Regions from separate parts of the Bradyrhizobium sp. 154 genome, predicted to be linked through region 2. Evidence: riboswitches for the same ligand, from Rfam matches in the RefSeq annotation. Region 2 holds a riboswitch; the other holds the start of a gene.
What was found. Region 2 has a riboswitch for S-adenosylmethionine ahead of IVA92_RS06850 (O-succinylhomoserine sulfhydrylase). Riboswitches for the same ligand answer to the same signal wherever they lie in the genome.
Positions count from the first base shown of each region.

Region 1: linked by a shared signal. The riboswitch ahead of IVA92_RS09110 (homoserine O-acetyltransferase) and the one ahead of IVA92_RS06850 (O-succinylhomoserine sulfhydrylase) in region 2 are both predicted to bind S-adenosylmethionine.

Region 1 is NZ_JADPKG010000042.1:2,111-5,516, reverse strand. It holds gene hisC (histidinol-phosphate transaminase) at 1-202, opposite strand, end outside; gene IVA92_RS09115 (chorismate mutase) at 236-1,084, opposite strand; SAM riboswitch at 1,290-1,369, shown strand; gene IVA92_RS09110 (homoserine O-acetyltransferase) at 1,460-2,662, shown strand; gene metW (methionine biosynthesis protein MetW) at 2,664-3,326, shown strand.
Region 2 is NZ_JADPKG010000030.1:272,822-276,227, forward strand. It holds gene IVA92_RS06845 (SGNH/GDSL hydrolase family protein) at 1-477, shown strand, start outside; gene IVA92_RS06850 (O-succinylhomoserine sulfhydrylase) at 648-1,835, opposite strand; SAM riboswitch at 1,909-1,988, opposite strand; gene IVA92_RS06855 (2'-deoxycytidine 5'-triphosphate deaminase) at 2,099-3,205, shown strand; gene IVA92_RS06860 (PAS domain S-box protein) at 3,386-3,406, shown strand, end outside.

The DNA.
Region 1 (3,406 bases), on a different contig from region 2:
GCACGCGCGAGGTGCCTTCCGGATAATCCTCCAGATGATCCGCCACTCGCTTGAACGCCTCGATCGCCTTCGGCGAGGGCCCGAACGGCGTCTCGTTGGCCGAGAGCTTGAACACCTTGCGGCCCGGCTCCGGCACCGGGCTCTTGCCGGGCGTGTAGGGCGCAATATCGAGAATGCCGGGATTCGGCACGGGGCGGGACATCTTCAACTCCGGATTGGCGGGACGGCTCGCGACTTACGATTTCGGCCCTGTCGGGGGCACCGTATAGCGCGTTGCGTGGCTGCCGACGAGGGCCGTGGAGCGCACCGAGGCCCCTGCCTCGATCAGGGCAGCCCTGATCTTGTCGATGCTGGTCGCGCTCGTGACCGAAACCAGCAGGGCGGCGCCGTCGAAGGCAGTATCGGGCACCGCCACGATTTCGGCAAGCGGCGACAGGGCGCGCGCGACCTCGGCGTTCCAGCCGGAGACGCGCACGCTGAAGGTCTCGACCTCAGTCACCAGCGCGCTGTCGGCGACGCGCGAGATCGCGAACACCGGCAGTGCAGCCGGATGGTCGGCGCGCTCGACGAACGGCATCCGCGCGATAATCTTGGGCGCGCCGTCGGCTTCCAGCTCCAGCCACCACGGCGTGCGGCTCGAGGTCGCCGAGACCAGCGCCAGGTCGCCCTTGGATTTCGCCACCGCCTCGACTGCGGCCTGCGCGCTGAAATGCGCGACGTAGGGCACGGTGAAGCCGAAGTGGAAGCGCGCGGAATCGCGCATCGCCGGCTCGCTCACCGAGATGTCGGCATGCACGGAGAACGGCGCCTGCACATAGGTGAAGGTCGAGATGATGACGCGCCAGATGCTCTCGACCGTGTCGAGCGGCAGGATGCCGCGATGACGCTGGACGAGGTCGCGCATCATGGCGGCCTCGCGCGCCGGCCGGAATGCGGAGCCGACCTCTTGGGTCTGCTTCACCTGGATCAGGCGGTGGATGATGTCGCCGCGCTGCATCAGGAGGCGATGCATGCCCTCGTCGATCGCGTCGATCTCCTTGCGCAATTCCTGAAGCGATGGCGGCGCGGGCGGACGTTGGGACATGACTGACAACGGCTGTTCAGAGGCGTTCCAATGCGGATCGGTCAGTGCCGTCACCGCTGCGGTCGATGTCCTGATTAGGCAGGATAGGCCGCGAAAGCAAAGAGAAATGCGAGGAGAAGCTGGGCCTTTTCAGGCGACGTATCAGGGACGAATTGGGTTAATCCGGACCGCGGCTTGACGAAGACCGCTCCAGACAGTAAGTTTTTGCCTGTTCCGTGGTCATTTGAGCCGGCCGGCTTGCAGCCACGTTAAAAAACTCGCTAAACAGGCCGGGGACGCTTCCGATCCCGGCCGAACCTATCGTTCAGGCCGGGTTTTTCATGGCCTGATGTCACTGCGGTCGTAAGTCTGATCGCAAACGAGGTCGATGCTCAGATGGGTAGCGTCAAGTCGATTCCGAGTCCCGCGATCAGCGCCGACGATCGATCGCACGAGGTAGATCATCCGAGTTCGCAGGTTATGCATTTCGGCGCCGATCAGCCGCTGCGGCTCGATTGCGGCATCGATCTCTCCCCGTTCCAGATCGCCTACCAGACCTATGGCGAGCTGAACGCCGATCGCTCCAACGCCATTCTGGTTTGCCATGCGCTGACCGGCGACCAGCATGTCGCCAACGTGCATCCGGTCACCGGCAAGCCCGGCTGGTGGGAGACGCTGGTCGGCCCCGGCCGTCCGCTTGATCCTCAACACTACTTCATCATCTGCTCCAACGTGATCGGCGGCTGCATGGGCTCGACCGGGCCGGCTTCGATCAATCCCGCGACGGGCAAGGTCTGGGGTCTCGATTTCCCCGTCATCACCATTCCCGACATGGTACGCGCGCAGGCGATGCTGATCGACCGGCTCGGCATCGACACGCTGTTCGCGGTGGTGGGCGGCTCGATGGGAGGCATGCAGGTGCTGCAATGGACCGCGGCCTATCCTGCCCGCGTGTACTCCGCGCTGGCGATCGCGTGCTCGACGCGGCACTCGGCGCAGAACATCGCCTTCCACGAGCTCGGCCGCCAGGCCGTGATGGCCGATCCCGATTGGCGCAATGGCGGCTATGCCGACCATGGTATCCACCCGCATCGCGGCCTCGCGGTGGCACGGATGGCGGCGCACATCACCTATCTCTCAGACGCTGCGCTGCACCGGAAATTCGGCCGCCGCATGCAGGACCGTGAGCTGCCGACCTTTTCGTTCGACGCCGACTTTCAGGTCGAGTCCTATTTGCGCTATCAGGGCTCGTCCTTCGTCGAGCGCTTCGATGCCAATTCCTATCTCTATCTGACGCGCGCGATGGATTATTTCGACATCGCCGCCGATCATGGTGGCGTGCTGGCAAAGGCGTTCGTGGGCATCAAGACCCGCTTCTGCGTGGTCTCCTTCACCAGCGACTGGCTGTTCCCGACATCGGAATCGCGCGCGCTGGTGCACGCGCTGAATGCATCAAGCGCTCGGGTGTCGTTCGCCGAAATCGAGACCGATCGCGGCCACGACGCCTTCCTGCTCGACGTCCCCGAATTCTTCGACATCTCGCGGGCCTTCCTGCAATCCGCGGGCAAGGCCCGCGGTCTCAACGGCAAAGGTGGCTAAGATGTCGGTACAGGAGGTGCTGCCGCTGAACGGCGTTGCGACGGGGCCGTCCGGTCAGTTTCGCGCCGATCATCTGCTCGTTGCCGAGATGGTCAAGCCGGGCTCGAAGGTGCTCGACGTCGGCTGCGGCGAGGGCGATCTGCTCCAGCTGCTGGAAACGCGTGGGATCGACGGCCGCGGCATCGAGCTGTCGCGCGAGGGCGTCAACCGCTGCGTCGCCAAGGGGCTCGCGGTGGTGCAGGGCGATGCCGATACCGACCTCGTCAACTATCCCGACGACGCCTTCGATTACGTGATCCTGTCGCAGACGCTGCAGGCGACGCGGCAGCCGCGGGTGGTGCTGGAGAACCTGCTGCGCATCGGCCGCCGCGCCATCGTGTCGTTTCCGAATTTCGGCTTCTGGAAGATGCGGCTCCAGCTCCTGATCGGCGGTCACATGCCGCGTACGGAGAATCTGCCGGCAACCTGGTACGACACCGCCAACATCCACTTCTGCACCATCAAGGATTTTGTCGAGCTCTGCGACCAGATCAACGTCAAGATGGAGCGCTCGGTCGCGCTCGACCTCTACGGCCGCCCGGTGCCGCTGAACCTGCCATGGTGGGTGTGGAACATGTTCGGCGAGCAGGGCGTGTTTCTGCTGAGCAGGGGCGGGGGCAAATAGTTTCTCGTCATTCGAGATTTGGGCGAGCCCCATCAACGCGCTCAACTGTCATCGCCCGGCTTGCCGCCTTCGCCAAGGCT
Region 2 (3,406 bases):
ATGATGAAGCGCCTCCAGACGCAGGTCATCGACGTGCATCCGGATCTCGTGATCTGGCAGGTCGGCACCAACGCCGTGCTGCGCAATCTCGATCCCGCCGATACCGCAAAACTGGTCGAGGACGGCATCAGCCGCATCCAGGCCGCCGGTGGCGCCGACATCGTGCTGGTCGATCCGCAATATTCGCCGGCGGTCAACCAGCGCGCCGAGAGCGCCGGCAAGATGGTGAAGCTGCTCGGCAAGGTCGCCGAGCTCCGTCACGTTGGCATCTTCCCGCGCTTCGAGGTGATGCGCGACTGGCACGAGAAGCAGGCGATCCCGGTCGAGAGTTTCGTTATCGCCGACGGCCTGCACATGAACGATTGGGGCTACGCATGCTTCGCCCAACTCCTCGCCGATGACATCATCCGCTCCGTCGGCCAGATCAAGCTCGGTGTGAACGTGCCCGCGGATGTGCGCACGTATCGGCCGATGTAGGTTGCTTCACCCTCCCCTGGGAGGGGGAGGGTCGATCGCGCACAGGCGAGCGGGGTGGGTGATCTCTCCGCTCGGGCGTTGGATGCGGAAAGACCGTCACCCCACCCCGTCTCACATTTCGTTGCGCTCCATGTGAGCCGACCCTCCCCCTCCAGGGGAGGGTAAGAAGATCACGCCTTCTCCAGCGCCGCGGTCAGATCCTCGATCAGATCTTCCGCATGCTCGAGCCCGGCGGAGAAGCGGATGAAGCCTTCGCTGATGCCGAGCGCGGCGCGGTCTTCGGGCTTCAGACGCTGATGCGTCGTAGTGGCCGGATGCGTGACGAGGCTCTTGGCGTCGCCGAGATTGTTGGAGATCTTCGCCAGCTTCAACTCATTGAGCACGCGAAACGCCGCCTGCTTGCCGCCCTTCAACTCGAAGCCGACCAGCGTCGAGCCGCCACGCATCTGCTTCTTCACCAGCGCGGCCTGAGGATGATCGGCGCGGCCGGGATAGACCAGCCGCGAGATCTTGGGATGGCTCGCCAGCACCTCGGCAATGCGCGCTGCGGTGTCGGTCTGCGCGCGCACGCGCACGCCCAGCGTTTCCAGGCCCTTGAGCAGGACCCAGGCGTTGAACGGCGAGATCGACGGGCCGGTCTGGCGCATGAAATTGTGGATGTGCTCGGCGATGAAGGCTTCCGAGGACAGGATGATGCCGCCGAGACACCGCCCCTGGCCGTCGATATGCTTGGTCGCGGAATAGACCACGACGTCGGCCCCGAGCGCGAGCGGGCTCTGCCAGATCGGGGTTGCGAACACGTTGTCGACCACCAGTCGCGCGCCGCCCTTGTGCGCGATCTCGGCGATCGAGGGAATGTCGAGCACATCTAACGTCGGATTGGTCGGGCTCTCCAGGAAGAACGTCTTGGTGTTCGGCTTGAGAGCGCGCTGCCATTGGTCGAGGTCGAGGCCGTCGACCAGCGTGGTCTCGATGCCGTAGCGCGGCAGCAGATCCTGCACCACATAGAGGCACGAGCCGAACAGCGCGCGCGACGCCACCACATGATCGCCCGCCTTCAGGGGCGCCAGGATCGCAGTCGTCACCGCGGCCATGCCGGTGGCCGCCGAGCGAGCGGCTTCGGCGCCTTCGAGCTCGATCATGCGGCGCTCGAACATCGCGATGGTCGGATTGGAATAGCGCGAATAGATGAAGCCGGGGTCCTCGCCCTTGAACCGCGCCTCGCACTCCTCGGCGCTGTTGTAGACGTACCCTTGCGTCAGGAACAGCGCCTCCGACGTCTCGCCATATTGCGAGCGCAGGGTGCCGGAATGGACCAGGCGGGTTTCGGGACGGTAAGTGGCAGGCGACTTCGACATAGGACCTCCGACATGACCATTCGAGCAAAAATGGTCACAAAAAAACCGGCCTGGATATCTCCATGGGCCGGGATCACAGAGGTCCCCGGCCTGTTTAGCGACTTATTTAACGTGGCTGCAAGCCGGCCGGCTCAAATCACCACGGGATAAGTGATGCTCATATTCCGCAATGCCCTTTCCGTCAAGGCGTCCATCGGATAGCCGTAAAAGGCTAGTATTTCCCGTATCTCGGGATGCGTTTGCCCCTTGCTGAGGACCCCCGGTTGACGTTCACGGTCGCTGCCGACGCCAATGGTATCCTGCCTGACCGCATGATTGCGGCGATGGCAGAGGCGGGGCTGATCCTGCCCGCCTACGACTTCGTCGAAAGCCAGATCCAGCCGGCGAGCCTCGATCTGCGCCTCGGCGACATCGCCTATCGCGTCCGCGCCAGCTTCCTGCCCGGTCCCGGCGCCACCGTCGCCGAGCGCATCGACGAATTGAAGCTGCACGAGTTCAGCCTTGCCGACGGCGCGGTGCTCGAGACCAACTGCGTCTACATCGTGCCGCTGCTGGAGAGCCTCGCGCTGCCGCCGGAGATCGTCGCGGCCGCGAATCCCAAGAGCTCGACCGGCCGGCTCGACGTCTTCACCCGCGTGATCGCCGACGGGACCCGCCGCTTCGACATGATCGGCGCCGGTTATCACGGCCCGCTCTATGCCGAGATCAGCCCGAAGACGTTTCCGGTGCTGGTGCGCGAGGGCTCGCGCCTGTCCCAGGTACGCTTCCGCACCGGTGACGCCATCCTCAATGCCGACGAGCTCGATGGCTTGCATGCGACCGAGCGCCTCGTCGACATCGACGATGCCGATCTGTCCGGCGGCGTCGCTGTCTCGGTTGACCTCTCCGGCGAGAAGGCCAACGGCTTCGTCGGTTACCGCGCCAAGCGCCACACCGGCGTCGTCGACGTCGACCGCCGCTCCGGCTATGCGGTGGAAGATTTTTGGGAGCCGATGTCGGCCCGTCCCGACGGCAGCCTGATCCTCGATCCCGGCGAGTTCTACATCCTGGCCTCGAAAGAGGCCGTGCAGGTCCCGCCCGATTACGCCGCGGAGATGGTGCCGTTCGATCCCTTGGTCGGCGAATTCCGCGTGCATTATGCCGGTTTCTTCGATCCCGGCTTCGGCTATGCCGGTGCCGGCGGGCAAGGCGCGCGCGCCGTGCTGGAGGTGCGCTCGCGCGAGGTGCCCTTCATCCTCGAGCATGGCCAGATCGTCGGCCGCCTCGTCTACGAGAAGATGCTGGCGCGTCCCGATGCGATGTACGGCCAGCGCATCGGCTCGAACTACCAGGCGCAGGGGCTGAAGCTGAGCAAGCATTTCCGGGTCTAGCGCTAGCCCCACGCTCCGCTGTCATGCCCGGCTTGGCCGGGGCATCCAGTACTCTGCGGCGATAGTTCGTTGCAAGAAACTTCCGCAGCGGAGTACTGGATCGCCCGATCAAGTCGGGCGATGACACCGAGTATGTGTCAGGATGCGAGCCGAAGTCCGGGCTACATGCGAGGTGGTGTCATGACCAATCCATCCCAACTC